3 regions of the Pseudomonas sp. KU26590 genome follow, and region 1 is predicted to be linked to each of the others. Evidence: predicted binding sites of a transcription regulator. Region 1 holds the regulator's gene; each other region holds the start of a gene.
The links. The regulator FliA, encoded in region 1, starts transcription of late flagellar genes. The targets are predictions, from matches to a motif close to CTAAAGTTTNNNNNNNNNNNGCCGNTAA.

Region 1 (7,853 bases):
TCTGCCAGGCATTGTTCAGGCACTGAACGTGCAGCCCGACATGTGGCTTAGGTCTAAGCAAGACAAGGTAAACAATTAACATGGGCAGCATGCATCCCGTACAGGTTATCGCGGTAACCGGTGGCAAAGGTGGCGTAGGCAAGACCAACGTTTCAGTGAATCTTTCACTGGCACTGGCCGAGCTGGGACGTCGCGTCATGCTGCTGGACGCCGATCTGGGTCTGGCCAACGTCGACGTATTATTGGGACTGACCCCCAAACGCACCCTGGCTGACGTCATCGAGGGGCGGTGCGAACTGCGCGATGTCCTGCTGCAGGGCCCGGGCGGCGTACGCATCGTGCCGGCGGCATCGGGCACCCAGAGCATGGTCCACCTGACCCCGGCGCAGCATGCCGGGTTGATTCAGGCGTTCAGTGACATCGGCGACAACCTCGATGTGCTGGTCATCGATACCGCCGCCGGCATCGGCGAGTCGGTGGTGAGCTTCGTCCGCGCCGCCCAGGAAGTGCTGCTGGTGGTGTGCGACGAGCCCACGTCGATCACCGACGCCTACGCCCTGATCAAACTGCTCAACCGCGATTACGGCATGAACCGCTTCCGCGTCCTGGCCAACATGGCCCAGAGCCCGCAGGAAGGGCGCAACCTCTTCGCCAAGCTGACGAAAGTCACCGACCGTTTTCTCGACGTGGCCCTGCAATATGTAGGCGCTGTGCCGTACGACGAATGCGTACGCAAGGCCGTGCAGAAACAGCGCGCCGTGTACGAAGCGTTTCCGCGTTCCAAATGTGCGTTGGCGTTCAAGGCCATCGCGCAGAAAGTCGACACCTGGCCGCTCCCGGCGAACCCGCGCGGCCATCTGGAATTTTTCGTAGAACGCCTCGTGCATCACACCAGCGCAGGGCCCGTCTCATGACAGCAAGTGGCTATCGCATGTACAGCAAATCGTCCAAAGACTCCCAGTATGAGCTGATCGAGCGGTATGCCCCGCTGGTCAAACGAATCGCCTACCACTTGCTGGCGCGTCTGCCGGCCAGCGTGCAGGTCGAGGACTTGATCCAGGCGGGCATGATTGGCTTGCTCGAAGTCTCGACCAAATACGACTCCACCAAAGGGGCCAGTTTCGAGACGTACGCGGGTATTCGTATCCGTGGCGCGATGCTCGACGAAGTGCGCAAGGGGGATTGGGCACCGCGCTCGGTCCACCGCAACACGCGCATGGTCAGCGACGCAATTCGTGCAATCGAAGCGAAAACCGGTCGTGACGCTAAAGATCACGAGGTTGCTGCCGAACTTGAAATGAGTCTCGACGATTACTACGGGATTTTGAACGATACCCTGGGCAGCCGCCTGTTCAGTTTCGACGACCTGTTGCAGGACGGCGAACACGAAGGGCTGCACGAGGACGGCGCGAGCCAGTCCCTCGAACCGTCGCGGGATCTGGAAGACGAGCGCTTCCAGGCTGCGCTGGCCGAGGCCATTGCCAACTTGCCCGAACGTGAACGCCTGGTGTTGTCGCTGTACTACGACGAAGAGCTGAACCTCAAGGAAATCGGTGAGGTCCTGGGGGTCAGCGAGTCGCGGGTCAGCCAGCTGCACAGCCAATGCGCGGCGCGTTTGCGCGGTCGTCTTGGCGAGTGGCGCGCACGTTCATGAATGAGGCGCAGGCTGCGAGGCCTGCGCGTTGCGTGTAAGACCGGCTGTGCAAGACGTGAGCGGGAAGTAAAGAGACACGGCAGGAGTCGGTCGAACCGGGTCGTAGAGGATCCGGTTTCGCTGCGCTTGTCCCCGTCGATTAAAACCCCTCTTCATGTTCGGCACAGCCGGTATTGATTGAACGCGCGTTCAGGTGCTGAACGCGTTAAAGACTGCTTGGAGGTCGAATTGGACAAGAACATGAAAATCCTCATCGTTGATGACTTCTCAACGATGCGGCGGATCATAAAAAACCTGTTGCGTGACCTTGGGTTCACCAACACGGCCGAAGCAGATGACGGACTCACCGCATTGCCGATGCTGCAAAGCGGCGCCTTTGACTTCCTCGTCACTGACTGGAACATGCCTGGCATGTCCGGCATCGACTTGTTGCGTCAGGTGCGTGCCGACGAGCGTCTGCGCAGTCTGCCGGTGCTGATGGTCACTGCCGAAGCCAAGCGCGAGCAGATCATCGAAGCCGCTCAGGCCGGTGTGAACGGCTACGTGGTAAAGCCGTTCACGGCGCAAGTGCTCAAAGAGAAAATCGAAAAGATCTTCGAGCGCGTCAATAGCTGATGTCCGCTGCGAGGGCGCTATGGATTCCAAAGATTCGACAATGGGTGACTTTGAGTCAACCCTGAAGAAACACGCACAAGAGCTGGTCGCGAGCCTTGAAAAAGGCAAGTTCGGCGACGCCGTGCAACTGATCCATGAGCTTAACCAGACCCGCGACCGCGGCCTGTATCAGGAAGTCGGCAAACTGACGCGCGAGCTGCACAGCGCGATCGTCAACTTCCAGATCGACCCGAACATGCCGCAGGCCGAGGAGGTCTCTCAGATCACCGACGCCACCGAGCGGCTGTCGTACGTGGTCAGGCTGACTGAAAACGCGGCCAACCGGACCATGGACCTGGTGGAGCTGAGCACGCCGTTGATGCACGGGCTCACGGATGACGCCAAGTCGTTGAGCGCCGACTGGGGACGCTTCATGCGCCGAGAGATCAGCGCTGAAGAGTTTCGTGATCTGGCACGCCGCGTCGATGTGTTCCTGACCCGCAGCGAAAAGGAGACCACCGAAGTCTCCGCGCACCTGAATGACATTCTGCTGGCTCAGGATTACCAGGACCTCACCGGTCAGGTGATCAAGCGCGTGACCACGCTGGTCACCGAAGTCGAGCGCAACCTGCTCAAGCTGGTGCTCATGGCGAGCCAGGTGGACCGCTTCGCGGGCATCGAGCACGACCAGGAAGTGTTCCGTCAGGAAAAAGAACAAGAAAAACTTCACTCCAAGGGTGAAGGTCCGCAGATTCATGCCGATAAACGTGAAGACGTTGTATCCGGACAGGATGATGTTGACGATCTGCTATCCAGCCTCGGATTCTGATTCGGTCATTCTTATTCGGACTTCAGGTTTTCTGTGAAAGTGGCTGCTGGGCCCGCGCGCCAATGCTTCGACGAGAGCAATGCGCGCAGGCCCTCAGTGCAGCCTCCGGATCGGTTTGACGGTTAATTTTAGGAGCACCCCCCAATGAGCTTCGGCGCCGATGAAGAAATCCTTCAGGATTTTCTGGTAGAGGCCGGCGAGATTCTCGAGCTGTTGTCAGAGCAGTTGGTCGAGCTGGAAAGCCGACCTGACGATGCGGACCTGCTCAATGCAATTTTTCGCGGTTTTCACACTGTAAAAGGGGGCGCCGGCTTCCTCCAGCTCAACGAGCTGGTTGAATGCTGTCACATCGCCGAGAACGTGTTCGACATCCTGCGCAAGGGTGAACGCCGCGTCGACTCGGAGCTCATGGACGTGGTGCTCGAAGCACTCGACACCGTCAACAGCATGTTCGGTCAAGTGCGCGAGCGTTCCAGCGTCACCCCGGCCACGCCTGAATTGCTCGCCGCGCTGGCTCGCCTGGCCGAGCCGGCATCGGCAGAAGAGATCGCTGCGGCACCGGTGGTTGAAGAGCCGGTTGCTGAAGCGCCTTCCGAAGACATCACCGATCTTGAATTCGAACAGCTTCTGGATTCGCTGAACGCCGTCAAGGCGCAAGCGGCAGGCGCTCCTGCGCCGGCTGCGTCTGCACCAGTAGCCGCGGCAACTGTTGCAGCCTCACCGGCGGCAGCGGTTTCCGCTGCACCGGCCGGCACTGCGGCCAGCGATGAAATCACCGACGACGAATTCGAATCACTCCTCGATCAGCTGCATGGCAAAGGGCAGTTCGCCGTCGATGCCGTGCAACCGCCGGCGGCTGCGACGCCGTCTGCCGCACCGGCCAGTGACGAAATCACTGACGACGAATTCGAGTCGCTGCTGGACCAGTTGCATGGCAAAGGCTCGTTCTCGTCGGATGCCGTTGGCGCTGCTGCTCCTGGCGCTGCGGCTCCTGCTGCCCCTGCACCTGCCGCACCGGTTGCGCCCGCTGCCCCGTCGAAAGCCGCTGCCCCGGACGAAATCACCGACAACGAATTCGAAGACTTGCTGGATCAGTTGCACGGCAAAGGCAAGTTCGAACCTGCAGTCGCTGCCGCCGCACCTGCTGCCGCGCCTGCTGCACCGGCCAAGAAGCCCGAGCCTGTCAAAGCCGAACCGGTAAAAGCAACGCCTGCTGCGGCGGTTCCGGCCAAAGCCGCTCCTGCCGCTGCCGCTGCCGCTGCCGCTGCCGCTGCCGCTGCCGCTGCCGCTGCCGCTGCCGCTGCCGCTGCCGCTGCCGCTGCCCCTGCCGCTGCCCCTGCACCGGCTCGTGCTGCTGCTCCCGCGCCTAGCGAAAAACCGCCGTCTGAAGCGGAAACCACCGTGCGCGTCGACACCGCGCGGCTGGACGAGATCATGAACATGGTCGGCGAACTGGTGCTGGTGCGTAACCGCCTGGTGCGCCTGGGCGCCAACAGCGCCGACGAAGCCATGTCCAAGGCCGTGTCCAACCTAGACGTGGTCACCGCTGACCTGCAGACCGCGGTCATGAAGACCCGCATGCAGCCGATCAAGAAAGTGTTCGGTCGCTTCCCGCGACTGGTTCGCGATCTGGCACGTCAGCTGAAGAAAGAAATCAGCCTTGAACTGGTGGGTGAAGAAACCGACCTGGACAAAAACCTCGTCGAGGCCCTGGCCGACCCGCTGGTCCACTTGGTGCGCAACGCGGTCGATCACGGTATCGAGTCGCCGGAAGAGCGGGAAGCGTCGGGCAAGCCCCGCAACGGTCGTGTGATTCTGGCGGCCGAACAGGAAGGCGATCACATCCTGCTGTCGATTTCCGATGACGGCAAAGGCATGGACCCTGCGGTTCTGCGTGCGATCGCGGTCAAGCGTGGTGTGATGGACAAGGATGCAGCGGATCGCCTCAGCGACACCGACTGCTACAACCTGATCTTCGCGCCGGGCTTCTCGACCAAAACCGAGATTTCCGATGTGTCCGGGCGTGGCGTGGGCATGGACGTGGTGAAAACCAAGATCGCCCAGCTCAACGGCTCGATCAGCATCGATTCCACCAAAGGCCTGGGTTCGAAGATCATCATCAAGGTGCCGCTGACCCTGGCGATCATGCCGACGCTGATGGTCATGCTCGGCAACCAGGCCTTCGCGTTCCCGCTGGTCAACGTCAACGAGATCTTCCACCTGGACCTGTCGACCACCAACGTCGTCGACGGTCAGGAAGTGGTCATCGTCCGCGACAAGGCGCTGCCACTGTTCTACCTCAAGCGCTGGCTGGTCAGCTCGGCGGCTCACGAGGAGCAGCGCGAAGGCCACGTGGTGATTCTGTCGGTGGGCACGCAACGCATCGGCTTCGTGGTTGATCAGTTGGTCGGTCAGGAAGAAGTGGTGATCAAGCCGCTGGGCAAAATGCTGCAAGGCACGCCGGGCATGTCGGGCGCCACCATCACCGGTGACGGCCGCATCGCACTGATTCTCGATGTCCCGAGCATGCTCAAGCGCTACGCAGCACGACGGATGGGTTAAGCAGGATCGGCTTCGGTAGGGCGGATTGTGATGTTCTGTAGGACCGGCTTTAGCCGGGAAGAGGGCAGGGTGAACACCCTTGGTTTTGTGGTGTGACACCCGACGCCTTCCCGGCTAAAGCCGGTCCTACACGGGAAGAGCCCGGTATGGACACTCCGGATTTTGCGGTGTGACGTCCGACGCCTTCCCGGCTAAAGCCGGTCCTACAGGCCCTGTTTAAAGCGCGAAAACCGGTCCCACTGGCCTGTTCCACTCGCCAATGTGACCCAAGCTACGTAATACAGGGCGCGCAGACTCCTCATGGGGCGGCGCGCTCTTTGGAGTGTTTATGGCAGTCAAGGTTCTCGTCGTGGACGATTCGGGTTTTTTCCGACGTCGTGTTTCGGAAATTCTCTCTTCAGATCCCACGATCCAGGTGGTCGGTACCGCCACCAATGGCAAGGAAGCCATTGACCAAGCCCTGGCCCTCAAGCCTGACGTGATCACCATGGACTACGAAATGCCGATGATGGATGGCATTACCGCGGTCCGTCACATCATGCAGCGCTGCCCGACCCCGGTGTTGATGTTCTCCTCCCTGACCCACGAAGGCGCCCGAGTGACCCTCGATGCGCTGGACGCTGGCGCGGTGGATTTCCTGCCGAAGAATTTCGAAGACATCTCGCGCAACCCCGAGAAGGTCAAACAGATGCTGTGCGAGAAAGTACACAGCATCTCCCGCAGCAACCGTCGTTTCAGCGGTTACGGCAGCACGCCTTCTGCCACTTCGGCACCCGCGCCGTCTGCTGCACCTGCTGCCCCGCGCAGCACGTCTGCCGCACCCAGCCCGTCGCGTCCGGGGCCAGCCCCTGCGCCTGCACGTTCAGCCGCGCCGGCGTCCCATCATCACGCGTCAACCTCGGGTGCGCCCAAGCGCAAAGCCTACAAACTGGTGGCGATCGGTACCTCCACCGGTGGCCCGGTGGCCTTGCAGCGGGTGTTGACCCAACTGCCGGCCAACTTCCCGGCGCCCATCGTGCTGATCCAGCACATGCCAGCCGCGTTCACCAAAGCCTTCGCCGAGCGTCTCGACAAGCTTTGCCGCATCAGCGTCAAGGAAGCCGAAGACGGCGACATCCTGCGTCCCGGTCTGGCATTGCTGGCCCCGGGCGGCAAACAGATGATGGTCGATGGTCGCGGTGCGGTGAAAATCCTGCCGGGGGACGAGCGCTTGAACTACAAGCCCTGCGTCGACATCACGTTCGGCTCGGCGGCAAAATCCTACAGCGATAAAGTCCTCGCGGTCGTCCTCACCGGGATGGGCGCTGACGGCCGTGAAGGCGCGCGTCTGCTCAAACAGAGCGGCAGCCAGATCTGGGCGCAGGACGAAGCCAGTTGTGTGATCTACGGCATGCCCATGGCGATCGTCAAAGCCGAACTGGCCGACGCCGTTTACAGCCTCGACGACATCGGGCGCCACCTGGTGGAGGCCTGCAGCTGATGGATGTCTTGACGCTCATAGGGATCATTCTGGCGTTCGTCGCGATCATCGGCGGCAACTTCCTTGAAGGCGGTCACCTGGGCGCCTTGCTCAACGGTCCGGCCGCGCTGATTGTGCTCGGCGGGACGCTGGCGGCCTGCCTGGTGCAGACGCCGATGAGCGCGTTCAAGCGGGCGATGCAGATCTTCATCTGGATTCTGTTTCCGCCACGGATTGATCTGGCGGGCGGCATCGATCGCGTCGTGTCCTGGAGCCTCACCGCGCGCAAGGAGGGCCTGCTTGGCCTCGAAGCCGTGGCGGATTCGGAGCCCGATAACTATTCACGCAAAGGCCTGCAACTGCTGGTCGACGGCGCTGAACCGGCGGCTATACGCGGCATTCTGGAAGTGGATTTCATCACCCAGGAAAGCCGCGACATCCAGGCCGCCAAGGTCTACGAAAGCATGGGCGGCTATGCGCCCACGATAGGCATCATCGGCGCGGTCATGGGCCTGATCCATGTCATGGGCAACCTGGCCGACCCCAATCAACTGGGGAGCGGGATTGCCGTCGCGTTTATTGCCACCATCTATGGCGTGGCGTCCGCCAACCTGTTTCTTCTGCCGGTGGCGAACAAGCTCAAAGCCGTGGCGATCCGTCAGTCTCGCTACCGGGAAATGCTCCTCGAAGGCCTGCTGTCGATTGCCGAAGGCGAGAACCCGCGCTCGATCGAATTGAAGCTGCAAGGCTTCATG
Region 2 (7,853 bases), 2.1 Mb from region 1:
GTTCAGACGCACGCTCAGATCACCTGCGCCGAGGGCTTCTGCCTGACTGACCAACGCCGACAGCGGCCGCAGCTTGCTGCGCAACAGCCAGATCGCGGCGCCGACAGCAATCAGCATTGCCAGCAGGCTGCCGATAGCCAGTTGCGTGCCGACGCTCCAGGTCACTGCGCTGATTTCATCCTTGGGCATCGTCGCCAGAACCGTCCACGGGCCGCCGGCAAACTTCTCGCCGACGGTGTAGAAATCTTCACCGGCGTCCTGCCAGAAACGGCCAACGCTCGGCGTCTTGGCGAACTCGGCCAGCGTGGTGCTCGCCTGATCCAGGTCCTTCACGCCCGCAGGCGGCACCAGCCATTTGTTCTGCTCATCGAGCAGGGCCAGCGAGCCGGTGGAACCGATGCGGAAGTTCTTCAGGTTGTCGAACTGCGCCTTCTGCGCGTCGGTGTAGTCGAAGCCAACAAACAGCACGGCGATGACCTTGCCGCTGGCGTCACGCACGGGGCTGTATTGAGTCATGTACAGACGATCAAACAACAGCGCGCGACCGACGTATCCCTGACCGGCGAGGAGCTTTTCATAAGCCGGATGCTTGTGATCCAGCGAGGTCCCGAGGGCCCGCGAGCCGTCCTGCTTGCTCAGGGAAGTGCTGACGCGCACGAAGTCGTCGCCGCTGCGCACGAAGACCGTCGCCACGCCGGCAGTCATGTTTTTGAAGTCGTCGACTTCAGTGAAGTCGTTGTTCAGCGCGTTGCCGTTGAGCAGCAACGCAGGGGTCTGCACGCCCGCGACCGCAACCTGCTGATCGCCCTGCAGGCTCAGGCCGCCCGAAAAGCGCTTCTCGAACAGGCCGCTCAGACGCAGGGTGCTGTCACGCAACGTGCTGTGAAAAGTGTTCAACTGGTCGGCGAGCAAACGAGCTTCGCTGCCCATGTGCTCTTCACGGATGACCAGGTTTGCCGCGTCCAGTGAGCGCAGGGCGAACAGGGTGCTGCCGCTGATGACGACGGCCAGAATAACGGCCAGGGCAATGCCGAGTTGCGAAGCAATTCGGGCGCGAGGCTGAGGCATTGGGGCTCCTTGCCGAACGACTGGGCCGTCCTGGATCTCAGGACACCATTCGGACGAATTTTAATAGAGGGAATCGATGAACCGATTGAGGTGAAACGGCTCTGCAATACCAATTCGGCCGGCAAACGAAAAACTTAAGTCCTACGCCGTTTCAGGACGGAATTAATTCTCTTTTTGGCGGTCTCGCGTCCTCCTTCGGTGATGCAGCGTTCTACGGCTCACTCCAGAATCGTCACGTCCGGCAATTCCATCGCCTGCACTTCGCCCTGCAAAAAGTCGCTCAGCCGGCGCATACGCTCGCCGCCCGGACGGGTCTTGGGCCAGACGAGGTAGTAGTTTTCGCCACTGACCACCGCCGTGCGCCACGGCAGGCTGAGTCGGCCCTGAGCGACGTCCTCGGCCACCATCAGCAGATCGCCCATGGAAACGCCGTAACCCCGGGCCGCAGCGATCATGCCCAGCTCCAGCGTGTCGAAGACCTGCCCGCCCTTGAGCGAGACCCGATCAGACAAGTCCATGCGCTCCAGCCATCGGCGCCAGTCGCGACGGTCGGGCGTGGGGTGCAACAGTTCGGCGCCGGCCAGGCGCTCGGCATCCCACGGCGCGTCATCCAGCAGCGTCGGCGCGCCCACGGGAATCAGCCATTCCGGGAACAAGTACGTCGCCTCCCACTCCGGCGGAAAGTGCCCATGGCTGAGCAGCACCGCGCAATCGAACGGCTCCTGGGTGAAGTCCACGCTGTCGATGTCCATCCACGCACTGGTCAGTTGCACCTCGTTGCCCACCTGCAGGTGGCGAAAACGACTCAGCCGCGCCAGCAACCAGCGCATGGTCAGGGTCGAAGGGGCCTTCATGCGCAAGATGCCCTCCTCCGCCATCAACGCGCTGCACGCTCGCTCCAGGGCTGAAAAGCCTTCACGCACGCCCGGCAGTAATTCCCGCGCGGCCTCGGTGAGCTGCAGATTGCGACCGTTGCGGCGAAACAGACGGCAGGCAAAATGCTCTTCCAGCGTGCGGATATGCCGACTGACCGCGCTTTGGGTGATCGACAGCTCTTCAGCGGCGCGCGTGAACGAGCTGTGTCGCGCAGCGGCTTCGAACGCGCGCAGGGCATACAGAGGCGGAAGCGTGCGAGACATCGGCGGGAATTCCTCAAGCAGTCGGACAACTGCCGTCACTCTACTTCAGAAACCCCAGAATGAGTTTTACTCATGCCAATGATCGGATTTATCCCTTTGTGCATCCCCGCCTGAATCCCCACAATGACCGGCCTGCCAACACCCGAAAACCCGAGCGCAAAGACCATGCACCAGTACGCCTTCAAAGAACTGTGGATCATCCTGCGTCTGGCCGCGCCGCTGATAGCTTCGCAGATGGCGCACATGCTGATGGTGTTCACCGACACCGTGATGATGGGCAAGCTGGGACCGGAATCCCTCGCCGGTGGCGGGCTGGGCGCGGCGAGCTACAACTTCGTGTCGTTCTTCTGCGTCGGTGTCATGGCAGCGGTCGGTACATTGGTCGCGATCCGCAAGGGCGCGAATGATCACGCTGGCGTCACCCGTCTGACCCAGGCCGGTTTGTGGCTGGCATGGGGCATGGCGCTGATTGCCGCGCTGATCCTGTGGAACCTGGAGCCAATCCTTCTGCAATTCGGGCAGGACGAAGCCAACGTGCACATGGCCAGTGAATTCCTGATCACCCTGCCATTGGCGCTGCCCGGCCTGTTGAGCTTCATGGCACTGCGCGGATTCACCAGCGCATTGGGGCGTGCGACCCCGGTAATGGTGATCAGCCTGGTCGGAGTGGCGCTGAACTTCGGACTCAATTATGCGTTTATCCACGGGCTGTTCGGCCTGCCGCACTGGGGCCTGATGGGGATTGGTCTGGTCACGGCCATTGTTACCAATGCCATGGCCTTTGCCCTGGCCCTGCACATTCGTTATCACAGCGCCTACGCGGCGTATCCCCTTCACAAAGAACTGATGAAGCTCTCGCGCAGTTGCCTGAAAGAGCTGTGGCGTCTGGGCCTGCCCATTGGCGGCACGTATGCGGTGGAAGTCGGGCTGTTCACCTTTGCGGCGTTCTGCATGGGCGCCATGGGCAGCACCCAGATGGCCGCGCATCAGATCGCCCTGCAATCGGTGTCGATGGCGTTCATGGTGCCGGTCGGGATTTCCTACGCAGTGACCATGCGAATCGGTTTGCATTACGGGGCCGGCAACCTGCTGCTGGCGCGCACCGCCGGACGCATGGGGATTGGTTTCGGCGGACTGCTGATGCTGTCGTTCGGCATTCTGTTCTGGGTCGCGCCCCACGCCGTCATCGGCCTGTTCGTGGACGTCAACGATCCGAAATACCAAGGCGTCGTCGAGCTGGCGGTGAAGCTGCTGGCCATCGCCGCCTGGTTCGAGATTCTCGATGGCACGCAGACCATCGCCATGGGTGCGATTCGGGGATTCAAGGACGCGAAAACCACGTTCCTGATCGGCTTGGCGAGTTACTGGGTGGTCGGCGCGCCCTTGGCGTGGGGCCTCGGGTTTCTGGCGAACCAGGGGGCGGTAGGCGTCTGGTGGGGATTGGCGATCGGCCTGCTCTGCTCAGCGGTGGCACTGACCTGGGCGTTCGAGCGCAAGACTGCGCGGCTGTTACGCAAAGAGGCGACGGGCGTTGTGGTGATGGGATAGGCAGTGATGGCGTTGGTCAAATGGTAGGAGCGTGGCTTGTCCCGCGATCTGCCGCGCAGCGGCAGCAAACAAGCGAACGCGGTGCATCAGGACAAACGGAGTCGTCAGATTTACGACTGCTGCGCAGCCGATCGCGGGACAAGCCACGCTCCTACGGGTTTTGCACTACCACTCTTTAAATCCCCTGCAATCCCTTTCTCTGCACCTGATCCATCGCCAGATAATTCATCAGCTCCGGCAGCGCCAGCGGGTGGCTGATGAGAAAGCCCTGAGCCTGATCGCAGTTGAAGCTGCGCAGCAAAGCCAGTTGCTCGGGGGTTTCGACGCCTTCGGCCACCACTTCGAGGCTGAGGTTGTGGGCCAGGTTGATCATCGCGTGGACCAGCTTGCGGTTTTCCTCGCGCTGCTCCATTTCACCGACAAAGCTCTTGTCGATCTTCAGCAGCGTGATGGGCAGGCTGTTGAGGTGCACGAAAGATGAAAAACCGGTGCCGAAATCATCCAGCGAGAAGCGCACACCCAGCCGGCCCAGGGCGTCCATGGTCTGCTTGACCAGATCACTGCGGCGCATGACGGCTGTTTCGGTCAGTTCAAATTCCAGCCACTGCGCGTCAATGCCGCGATCGGCGATCAAGCGGCTGAGCGTTGCGAGCAACTGGTTGTCCTGGAATTGACGGAATGAAAGGTTGATCGCCATGTGCAGCGGTGGCACGCCTTTCTCGCGCAGCGTCTGCATGTCACGAAGGGCCCGGGCAATAACCCAATAACCCAGCGGCACGATCAGCCCGCTTTGCTCGGCCAGCGGCACGAACTCACTCGGCGGCAACAGCCCGCGCTCGGCGTGACGCCAGCGCACCAGTGCTTCCAGCCCCAGAATGTGCCCGGTGTTCAGACACAGGCGCGGCTGGTAATGCAGCTCAAACTCGTCGCGACGCAAGGCCCTGCGCAATTCACTTTCCAGGTCGGCGAGGCTGCGGGCGTTGCGGTTGATGCGTTCGTTGAAGACGTGAAAGGTACAGCCATGGGTGCCCTTGGCCTGTTGCATGGCGATGTGTGCATGCCACATCAACGGATCGGCGCCGCCGTTGAGGCGCGCATAGGCGATGCCCAGACTGCACCCGATCAACAGGCTTTCACCATCGATCCAATACGGCTCGGACAAGGCTTCGGTGATGCGCTCGGCAATGGACTCTGCGCGTTCAGGGGCGCGTCGAGTGTCGATCAGCAGGGCGAATTCATCGCTGCCCAATCGCGCCAGTTGATCGCACGCCTCCAGTTGACCTCTCAGCCGGGCGACCACTTGCAGAATCAGTCGATCGCCCGCCTGATGACCCAGCGCGTCGTTGGCGCGCCGGAAGTTGTCCAGATCCAGATGCCCAAGCGCCAGGCCACGACCATCGAACTCGGCCAGCCGGGCGGCCAACAGCGTCTGAAAGCCCTGTCGATTGGCGATGCCGGTGAGAGGATCCTGCTCGGCGAGGCGATTGAGCGTGGTTTCCAGCACGCCCCGTTCGCGCACATGACGTAGACAGCGGCGCAAGGCTTGCGGGGTAAGGGCGTCGCGCACCAGCCAATCGCTGACGCCGACAGGCTCTTCGTCCGGCTCTGTCTCGAAAAGCAATACGGTGGGCCAGCGGCATTGGCCGGCGGCGGGCTGAAGGGCTTCGGTGGTGAAAAGGATTCCGGGGACGGCGAGGTCTATTTGATCGCCAGCGGCAGCCCAGCTGGGCGCGCAGTCAAGGACGGCGGCGTCTCCGATCGGTGCCAGGCACTCGCGCAACGATGCCGGCCATTCGGGCGAGTCCGCCAGAAGCAGCAAACGCAAGGGTTCGACAGGCGTAGACAAGCTAACTCCCCACACAAACGTAAAGACCTTGGCGCACCCCCGAATGAGGGTGGTCAAACGCGAGAATCATCCGCAATACGCAAATGTAACAAAACGGCGAAATATAGATAGCGCGGCGAATCACAGTGTCGGACGGTGGCTGCACAATCCGCTGACCCTGTTAAAATGCCCGCCCTTTTCCAGGCGACCCCATTTTTCCCCATGTCCCGACTCAATCCCCGGCAACAGGAAGCCGTGAACTACGTCGGCGGCCCTCTTTTGGTGCTCGCTGGCGCTGGCTCCGGCAAGACCAGCGTGATCACACGCAAGATTGCCCACCTCATCCAGAACTGCGGCATCCGTGCCCAGTACATCGTCGCCATGACCTTTACCAACAAGGCGGCGCGGGAGATGAAAGAGCGCGTCGGGACGCTTCTGCGCAGCGGCGAAGGGCGGGGCCTGACCGTTTCGACGTTCCACAACCTGGGCCTGAACATCATCCGCAAGGAACACACCCGGTTGGGCTACAAGCCCGGTTTCTCGATCTTCGACGAGACCGACGTCAAAGCGCTGATGACGGACATCATGCAGAAGGAATACTCGGGCGACGACGGCGTCGACGAGATCAAGAACATGATCGGCGCCTGGAAAAACGAACTGATTCTGCCGCCCGAGGCCCTCGCCAATTCGCGCAATCCCAAGGAGCAGACCGCCGCCATCGTCTACAGCCACTACCAGCGCACGCTGAAGGCGTACAACGCGGTGGATTTCGACGACTTGATTCTGCTGCCGGTGAAGCTGTTCGAGGAGCACGCCGACATTCTTGAAAAGTGGCAGCACAAGGTGCGCTACCTGCTCGTCGACGAATACCAGGACACCAACGCCAGCCAGTACCTGCTGGTGAAGATGCTCATCGGCACGCGCTGCCAGTTCACGGTCGTGGGCGACGACGACCAGTCGATCTACGCCTGGCGCGGCGCGCGACCTGAAAACCTGATGCTGCTCAAGGACGACTACCCGTCGTTGAAAGTGGTGATGCTGGAGCAGAACTACCGCTCCACCAGCCGCATCTTGCGCTGCGCCAACGTGCTGATCGCCAACAACCCCCATGCGTTCGAAAAACAGCTGTGGAGCGAGATGGGCCACGGTGACGAAATCCGTGTGATTCGCTGCAAGAACGAGGACGCCGAAGCTGAGCGCGTCGCTATCGAAATCCTCAGCCTGCACCTGCGCACCGACCGGCCGTACAGCGATTTTGCGATCCTCTATCGCGGTAACTATCAGGCCAAACTGATCGAGCTGAAGCTGCAGCACCACCAGATTCCGTATCGTTTGTCCGGGGGCAACAGCTTCTTCGGACGCCAGGAAGTGAAAGACCTGATGGCCTACTTCCGCCTGCTGGTGAACCCGGATGACGACAACGCTTTCCTGCGCGTGATCAACGTCCCGCGCCGGGAAATCGGCTCGACCACCCTTGAAAAGCTGGGCAACTACTCGACCGAGCGCAAGGTGTCGATGTACGCCGCGACCGACGAGATCGGCCTGGGCGAGCATCTGGATGCCCGCTTCACCGACCGCCTCAGACGCTTCAAGCACTGGATGGACGGCGTGCGCCAGCAATGCGCGACGCAGGACCCGATTGCCGCTTTGCGCAGCATGGTCATGGACATCGATTACGAAAACTGGATTCGTCAGAACAGCTCCAGCGACAAGGCCGCCGACTACCGCATGGGCAACGTGTGGTTCCTGATCGAGGCGTTGAAAAACACGCTGGAAAAGGATGAAGAAGGCGGCATGACTATCGAGGAGGCCATCGGCAAGCTGGTCCTGCGCGACATGCTCGAACGTCAGCAGGAAGAGGAAGACGGCGCCGAAGGCGTGCAGATGATGACGCTGCACGCCTCCAAGGGCCTGGAGTTTCCGTACGTGTTCATCATGGGCATGGAAGAGGAAATCCTCCCGCACCGCTCCAGCATTGAGGCCGACACCATCGAAGAAGAACGCCGCCTGGCCTACGTGGGCATTACCCGCGCGCGGCAGACGCTGGCGTTCACCTTTGCGGCCAAACGCAAACAGTACGGCGAAATCATCGATTGCCTGCCAAGCCGGTTCCTCGACGAACTGCCGCCGGACGATCTTGCCTGGGAAGGCAACGATGACACGCCCGTTGAAGTCAAAGCCGTACGCGGCAATACAGCCCTGGCGGACATACGCGCCATGCTGAAAAGATAACGTTCATTTCGCGCACATTGCGCTCTGAGGACCACCCACGT
Region 3 (7,853 bases), 3.0 Mb from region 1:
ACCCCGGCCGCTCCACGCGAGAGGGAAGAATAATGGCGCGTCACGCTCCTGCACGAAACGGCTGGGTGGTCTGGCTGACCTTCGCCATCGGCCTGCTGCTCAGCGTTTCGCCGCTGCCGCAGTTCATGGAAATATTTCGCCCGCTCTGGCTCGCACTGCTGCTGGCCTTCTGGGCATTGGCGTTGCCTCACAAGATTGGCATGGTCACGGCGTGGATGCTGGGGCTGGCCGAGGATGTGCTGTACGGCACATTGCTGGGGCAGAATGCGTTGATCCTCACGCTGATTACCTTTCTGGTGCTGTCGTTGCAGCAGCGCTTGCGCATGTTCCCGATGTGGCAGCAGTGCCTGGTGCTTCTGGTGATTTTCGGTCTCGCGCAGCTGGTGCAGCTGTGGCTCAGCGCCCTGACCGGCAACCGCCAGCCGACCCTGGCGCTGGTGTTGCCGGCGTTGGTCAGCGCATTGCTCTGGCCATGGGTCAGCTACGGCCTGCGCGGATTGCGCCTGCGTTTGAAGATCAACTAAGTCATTGGGAACGGCATCTGCCAGTTTTTGCAGGACCGGCTTCAGCCGGGAAGAGGCTGGTATGGGCGCCATCAGTTCTGCGGTGTGACACCCGGCGCTTCCCGGCTAAAGCCGGTCCCACAGTTTGAACGCGGTGTTTTAGTGGGACCGGCTTCAGCCGGGAAGAGGCCGGTGTGGGCGCCATCAGTTCTGCGGCGTGACACCCGACGCTTTCCCGGCTAAAGCCGGTCCCACAGTTTGAACGCGATGTTTTAGAGGGACCGGCTTCAGCCGGGAAGAGGCCGGCGTGAGCACCCTCAGTTCTGCGGTGTGACGCCCGACGCTTTCCCGGCTGAAGCCGCTCCCACAGTTTGAACGCGGTGTATCAGTAGGACCGGCTTCAGCCGGGAAGAGGCCAGTGTGAGCACCTTCAATTCTGCGGCGTGACACCCGACGCTTTCCCGGCTAAAGCCGGTCCCACAGTTTGAACGCGGTGTTTTAGTGGGACCGGCTTCAGCCGGGAAGAGGCCGGTGTGGGCGCCATCAGTTCTGCGGTGTGACACCTGAAGCTTTCCCGGCTAAAGCCGATCCCACAGTCTGAACGCGGTGCATCAGTAGGACCGGCTTCAGCCGGGAAGAGGCCAGTGTGAGCACCCTCAATTCTGCGGCGTGACACCCGACGCTTTCCCGGCTAAAGCCGGTCCCACAGTTTGAACGCGGTGTTTTAGTGGGACCGGCTTCAGCCGGGAAGAGGCCGGTGTGAGCACCCTCACTTCAGCGATGTGCACCAAGGCTACGCTTGTGATCAACGACACGGAGACGTCCCATGCCCCACCTTCTTCTTGCCTCCGGCTCCCCGCGCCGTCGTGAGCTGCTGACCCAGATCGGCGTGCCGTTCACGACACTCAGCGCCGACATCGACGAAACCCCTCTGGCCAACGAAACCCCTGCCGCATACGTCCTGCGGCTCGCCCGTGGCAAGGCGGATGCCGGGCTGCTGCAGCTCGCCAACGATCCCGCGTACCCGACCGCCTGCGTCCTCGGCGCCGATACCGCCGTGGTGCTCGACGGCCGCATCCTCGGTAAGCCGGCGGACGAAGCCGAGGCGCTGGCGATGCTTGCCGCACTGTCGAACCGGGAACACGACGTCCTGACCGCCATTGCCGTGGTCCATGAGGAGCGTTGCGAAACCCGAACCGTCACCAGCCGTGTCCGTTTCCGGGCGATCCCGGAAGACGAAGCCCGCTGCTACTGGGCCAGCGGCGAGCCCTGCGACAAGGCCGGCGGCTACGGCATCCAAGGGCTGGGCGCGGTGTTCGTGGAAAACCTCAGTGGCAGTTATTCCGCCGTGGTCGGCTTGCCCTTGTGCGAAACCGCAGAAATCCTCCAGCGTTTCGGCATACCCTGTTGGCAACGCCCGGAAGGTGACAAGTCATGAGTGAAGAGATTCTGATCAACATCACGCCGATGGAATCGCGCGTGGCGGTCGTTGAGAACGGGGTGTTACAAGAGGTGCACGTCGAACGCACCCAGCGTCGCGGGATCGTGGGCAATATCTACAAGGGCAAAGTCGTGCGCGTGCTGCCTGGCATGCAGGCGGCATTTATCGACATCGGGCTGGACCGCGCGGCGTTCATTCACGCATCGGAAATCTCCATGCGCGAAGGCCCGGCCGTGGAGACCATCAGCTCGCTGGTCCACGATGGCCAGAGTCTGGTGGTGCAGGTCACCAAAGACCCGATCGGCAGCAAAGGCGCACGGTTGACCACTCAGCTGTCGATCCCGTCGCGCTACCTCGTGTACATGCCGCGCACGGCCCACGTCGGCATTTCCCTGAAAATCGAAGACGAAGCCGAGCGCGAGCGTCTGAAACAAGTGGTCAGCGATTGCGTCGCCAAGGAAGGGATCAAGGAGAAGGGCGGTTTCATTCTGCGCACGGCGGCCGAAGGTGCGGGCGCCGACGAGATCATGATGGACATCCGCTACCTGCGCAGGTTGTGGGACCAGATTGGCGAGCAGATCAAAACCATCAGCCCGGCCAGCGTGATCTACGAAGACCTGGGCCTGGCGCTGCGCACCTTGCGCGACTTGGTCAGCCCGCGCATTGAAAAGATTCGTATCGACTCCCGCGAGACCTTCCAGAAGACCACCCAGTTCGTCGCCGAGCTGATGCCGGAAATCGCCGACCGCCTTGAACACTATCCTGGCGAGCGGCCGATCTTCGACCTGTATGGCGTCGAGGACGAAATTCAGCGCGCGCTGGACCGCAAGGTGCCGCTCAAGTCCGGCGGCTATCTGGTCATCGATCCCGCCGAGGCCATGACCACCATCGACGTCAACACCGGTGCCTTCGTCGGTCATCGCAACCTCGAAGAGACCATCTTCAAGACCAATCTTGAAGCGGCGACCGCGATTGCCCGACAGCTGCGCCTGCGCAATATCGGCGGCATCATCATCATCGATTTCATCGACATGGAAGACGCCGAGCATCAGCGTCAGGTGCTGCGCACGCTCGAAAAACAGCTCGAGCGCGATCACGCCAAAACCAACATCATCGGCATCACCGAACTGGGTCTGGTGCAGATGACGCGCAAGCGCACCCGGGAAAGTCTGGAGCAAGTGCTCTGCGAGCCGTGCAGCAGTTGCCAGGGCCGTGGCAAGCTGAAGACCCCGGAAACCATCTGCTACGAGATATTCCGCGAGATTCTGCGCGAAGCCCGCGCCTATCAGGCGGTGGGCTACCGCGTGCTGGCCAATCAGAAAGTGGTCGACCGGCTGCTCGATGAAGAATCCGGCAACGTGGCCGAGCTGGAAGTGTTCATTGGCAGGACCATTCGCTTTCAGGTCGAGACCATGTACTCCCAGGAACAATATGACGTCGTGCTGCTCTGAGAGTGCGTGATGCGCCGTGCTGCCGAGTGGCGGCGCAGTTGAATACAGAAAACAGTGCCCTTGAGGCAGACGGAACGGATGCCGTCCAAAGAGAACAACGCGTGGCGATTGAGCACAACCTGGACGTACCCGCACCTGCACGATTGAGCCGGATGCCATATGCAGGCAGTTTTTGCGGAGGCGTAGCGTCATGGAGCGTCTGACTCGGTTTCTCGCTGCGCTGATCCGCTGGGGCCTGACGCTGTGCGCCCTCTTCGTGGTGCTGGTCGCGCTGTACGTGAGCGTTGGCCGTCAATTGGTGCCGATGGTGGCTGAATACCGCGCCGACGTCGAAGCCAAGGCGCAGACCGCCCTGGGCATGCCGGTGAGCATTGGCCGGCTGGAAGGCAGCTGGAGCGGCTTCGCACCCATCTTTGTGGCGCGTGACGTGATGATTGGTGAGGGCGGCAATGCCGTTCGCCTCGATCACGTGCGGGCCATGCCGGACTTGCTCGCGAGCCTGCGTACACGCGAAGTGCGCCTCGAGCGGCTTGAGCTGGACGGCCTGCAGATCGGCCTGAAGGAAGACCAGACCGGCCACTGGGCACTCCAGGGGCTCCCCGTTCAAACCGACAAGCCCTTCGACCCCGAGCAAATCCTCAATCAGATGCAGATGGTCTCGCACCTGTCGCTGTTCGACAGCCAGATCACTCTGCAGCCGTATGACCACTCGCCCCTGACGCTGACCTATGTAAGCCTGACGCTGAAGACCGGCAGCCTGCATCAGCGCCTCGACGCCCGCTTGAATCTGCCCGACGGCCAGCCGCTGTCGCTCAACGTTCGCTCCACCGTGCGCGCCCACGAGTGGCGCGACGGCGCGGCCGACGCGTATCTCAGCCTCCCGCAAAGCGACTGGTCGAAGTGGCTGCCAAAAAGCCTCACCCGCGAGTGGAAGATCCAGACGCTCAAGGCCGGCGGTGAGTTGTGGCTGAACTGGGGCAAGGGCAATCTGCAAAGCGCTGTCGCGCGCTTGAATGCGCCGCAGTTCAAAGGCGCGTACGCCGACCGCAAGCCCGCGCGCATTGACAATCTGGCCCTCAACGCCTGGCTTGTGCGCGACGAAAAAGGCTTCAGCGCCACCCTCGACTCCTTGGCGATGGACCTGAACAGCCAGCGTTGGGAAAGCCGTGTTCATCTGCAGCAGACCGCCGCGACCGCCGACGCCGAAGAGCTGTGGCACGTCCAGGCTGACCGGCTTGATCTGACGCCGATCACTCCGCTGCTCGACTCCCTGGCGCCATTGCCTGACAAGGTGATGGTGGCGGTCGACCGCCTGAAGGTTACCGGCGGGCTGCGCAATGTGCTGGTCGATTACCGACCGCAGGCTGAGGCGCCCAAGCGACTGAGCTTCGCTGCCAATCTGGACAAGGTCGGTTTCGACGCCTACCACGGCGCGCCGGCGGCGGGGAATGTCAGCGGTGCCATCAGCGGTGATCTGGGCCAGGGCGAACTGCGCCTCGACACCGACGATTTCATGCTGCACCTGGACCCGATCTTCCGTAACGAATGGAAATACCGTCACGCCAATGCAAAGCTGACCTGGTCGCTGGAGGATCAGGGCTTCACGCTGATTGCGCCGTACATCAAGGTCGAGGGCGAGGAGGGCAATATTGCCAGCGACTTCCTGATCCGCCTGCACTTCGATCACAGCCAGGAAGATTACATGGACCTGCGCGTCGGGCTGGTCGACGGCGACGGTCGCTACACCTCCAAGTACCTGCCCGCCGTGCTCAGCCCGGCCCTCGACCAGTGGCTGCGCACCGCGATTCTGGGTGGCAACGTCGATCAGGGTTTCTTCCAGTACCAGGGCTCGATCAACAAAGACGCGCCTGATGTGGCGCGGGTCATCAGCCTGTTCTTCAAGGTGCGCAACGCCAGCCTGGCGTTCCAGCCAGGGTGGCCGCAGCTGAACAATGTGGACGGTGATGTGTTCGTCGAGAACAGCGGCGTGCGCATTCGGGCCAACAAAGGTCAGTTGCTGAACACCCAGGTCAGCAATGTCGCGGTGGACATTCCCCACGTCCCGGCGGGCCAGTCCAGCCATCTGTTGGTGGACAGTGACTTGAAGGGCAGCCTCCAGGACGGCATGAAGATCCTTCAGGAAGCGCCGATCGGCACCGCCCAGACCTTCGCCGGCTGGCAGGCGGAAGGTCCGTTGCAGGGGCATCTCAATCTGGATATCCCGCTGGTCAAGGGGCAGGAGCCCAAGGTCGTGATGGATTTCAGTACCGACAATTCGCGGCTCAAGCTCGCCGATCCAGTGCTGGAGCTGACGCAACTGCGCGGCGATTTCCGTTTTGACTACACCAAAGGACTGAGCGGCAAGAACATCAAGGCCGTCGCCTTCGACAAGCCGGTGAACGCCGAGATTTTCGCCGAAGGCAAACCGGGGGCGCCGGTGACGCGCATCACTGCCAGCAGCCAGATCGCCAGCAAGCGCTTGACCGATTGGCTGGGTGTCACGCAGCCGTTGCCGATTTCAGGGGATTTGCCCTATCAGTTGCAGCTGACATTGAACGGCAACGCCAGCCAGCTGCAGATCAACTCGAATCTGAAAGGGCTGGCGGTCGATCTGCCGGCGCCGTTCGGCAAAACCGCTGATGATGCGCGTGACACTGATTTCCGAATGAACCTGCAAGGCCCGGAACGGCGCATCGACGTCGGCTACGGCAATATCGCCAATCTGGCGTTCGCGTCGCCGCCGGGCAAATTCGGCGACGGGCGTGGCGAGCTGTTCCTCGGTGAAGGCGGGGCGATTGTGCCCGACAGCAAGGGGTTGCGTGTGCGCGGCTCGTTGTCGGAACTCGACGTCGCGCCCTGGCAAGCCATGGCTGAGCGTTATGCCGGCAATGACCCTGGGGGCAGCGCCAAGCAGTTGCTCAATAGCGTCGATTTGCAGATCGGCAAGCTGACCGCGATGGGCACGACCCTGGAGCAGGCGGGCGTTCAGCTCAAACGCAGTGATGCGGCGTGGGCGCTGTCGCTGGACAGCTCGAAGGTGAAAGGCACGGCGACGTTGCCGGACAGCAAAACCGCGCCCATCGACATCAGCTTGTTGTACGTGCGCTTGCCCGCGCCGGACCCGAATGCAGCGGTCGTTGAAAACGCCCCGGACCCGTTGGCGGACGTCGACCCGCGCAAGATCCCCGCGCTGGACATCAAGATCACTCAGCTGTTTCAGGGCGATCAATTGATGGGCGCGTGGTCGCTCAAGGTCCGCCCGACGCCGAACGGCATTCAGCTGGCCGATATGAATTTGGGCCTCAAAGGCATTGCACTGCTCGGCAACGGCGGTTGGGAAGGCACACCGGGGACGACCAGCAGTTGGTTCAAGGGCCAGGTGAGCGGCAAGAATCTCGCCGATGTGCTCAAAGCCTGGGGTTTCGCGCCCACGGTCACCAGTCAGGAGTTCGAGCTGAACGCTGACGGTCGCTGGCCGGGCTCGCCCGCCTGGGTGGGGTTGAAGCGTTATTCTGGCAATCTGGACGCGACGCTGAAGAACGGCCAATTCGTTGAGGTCGAGGGCGGTGCGCAGGCGTTGCGTGTGTTCGGCCTGCTCAACTTCAACTCGATTGGCCGGCGTCTGCGTCTGGACTTCTCTGACCTGTTGGGCAAAGGGCTGAGCTACGACAAAGTCAAAGGTCTGCTGGTGGCGAGCGATGGTGTGTACGTCACACGTAATCCAATCACCATGACGGGCCCGTCCACCAACCTGGAACTCGACGGCACGCTGGACATGGTCCGCGACCGAGTCGACGCCAAGCTGCTGGTAACGCTTCCGGTGACCAATAACCTGCCAATCGCTGCGTTGATCATTGGGGCGCCGGCGATTGGCGGCGCGTTGTTCCTCGTCGACAAACTGCTCGGCGACCGCGTATCGCGCTTCGCCAGCGTCCAGTACAAAGTCGAAGGGCCATGGAAAGAACCGAAGATCACCTTCGACAAGCCGTTCGAGAAACCCCAGTGATCACTGCCTTGGCACGACGCGGACCTTTGCAGCGTGACGCCCGACGTCTTCCCGGCTAAAGCCAGTCCTACTAGGGGAGCGCGGTGTCAGTGGGACCGGCTTCAGCCGGGAAGAGGCCAGCATGTACACCCCAAATGTTGCAGTGTGGCTTCCGACGCCTTCCCGGCTAAAGCCGGTCCCACTAGGGGAGCGCGGTGTCAGTGGGACCGGCTTCAGCCGGGAAGAGGCCAGTGGGTGCCACGAGCGTTCACTGTCTGCCGCTGATCGGTGTAGGAGCGCGCTTGCCCGCGAAGAGGCCGGTACATCCGACGCATTCGGGTCGCCCGTACCTACGCTTTCGCGGGCAAGCGCGCTCCTACGTTCAGATCTGCGGCTCTTCAATTGCTCTGCGGTGTGACACTTGAAAGATTCCGGCTAAAGCCAGTCCCACAAGGTGAGCGCGGTGTGTAGGA

Region 2: OKW98_RS01195 (methyl-accepting chemotaxis protein) is a predicted target of FliA. The motif match lies at 1,180-1,207, and genes of this name have one in related genera.
Region 3: OKW98_RS24650 (Maf family protein) is a predicted target of FliA. The motif match lies at 1,067-1,094, and genes of this name have one in related genera.

What each region holds. Positions count from the first base shown of each region.
Region 1 covers NZ_CP110644.1:2,350,735-2,358,587, forward strand. The annotation lists gene fleN (flagellar synthesis regulator FleN) at 81-914, shown strand; gene fliA (RNA polymerase sigma factor FliA) at 911-1,654, shown strand; gene OKW98_RS10505 (chemotaxis response regulator CheY) at 1,895-2,269, shown strand; gene OKW98_RS10510 (protein phosphatase CheZ) at 2,289-3,077, shown strand; gene OKW98_RS10515 (chemotaxis protein CheA) at 3,222-5,639, shown strand; gene OKW98_RS10520 (protein-glutamate methylesterase/protein-glutamine glutaminase) at 5,968-7,119, shown strand; gene OKW98_RS10525 (flagellar motor protein) at 7,119-7,853, shown strand, end outside.
Region 2 covers NZ_CP110644.1:252,674-260,526, forward strand. The annotation lists gene OKW98_RS01195 (methyl-accepting chemotaxis protein) at 1-1,068, opposite strand, end outside; gene OKW98_RS01200 (LysR substrate-binding domain-containing protein) at 1,287-2,207, opposite strand; gene OKW98_RS01205 (NorM family multidrug efflux MATE transporter) at 2,373-3,755, shown strand; gene OKW98_RS01210 (putative bifunctional diguanylate cyclase/phosphodiesterase) at 3,931-5,601, opposite strand; gene rep (DNA helicase Rep) at 5,803-7,812, shown strand; gene OKW98_RS01220 (xanthine phosphoribosyltransferase) at 7,852-7,853, shown strand, end outside.
Region 3 covers NZ_CP110644.1:5,533,412-5,541,264, reverse strand. The annotation lists gene mreC (rod shape-determining protein MreC) at 1-33, shown strand, start outside; gene mreD (rod shape-determining protein MreD) at 33-524, shown strand; gene OKW98_RS24650 (Maf family protein) at 1,330-1,941, shown strand; gene rng (ribonuclease G) at 1,938-3,395, shown strand; gene OKW98_RS24640 (YhdP family protein) at 3,586-7,401, shown strand.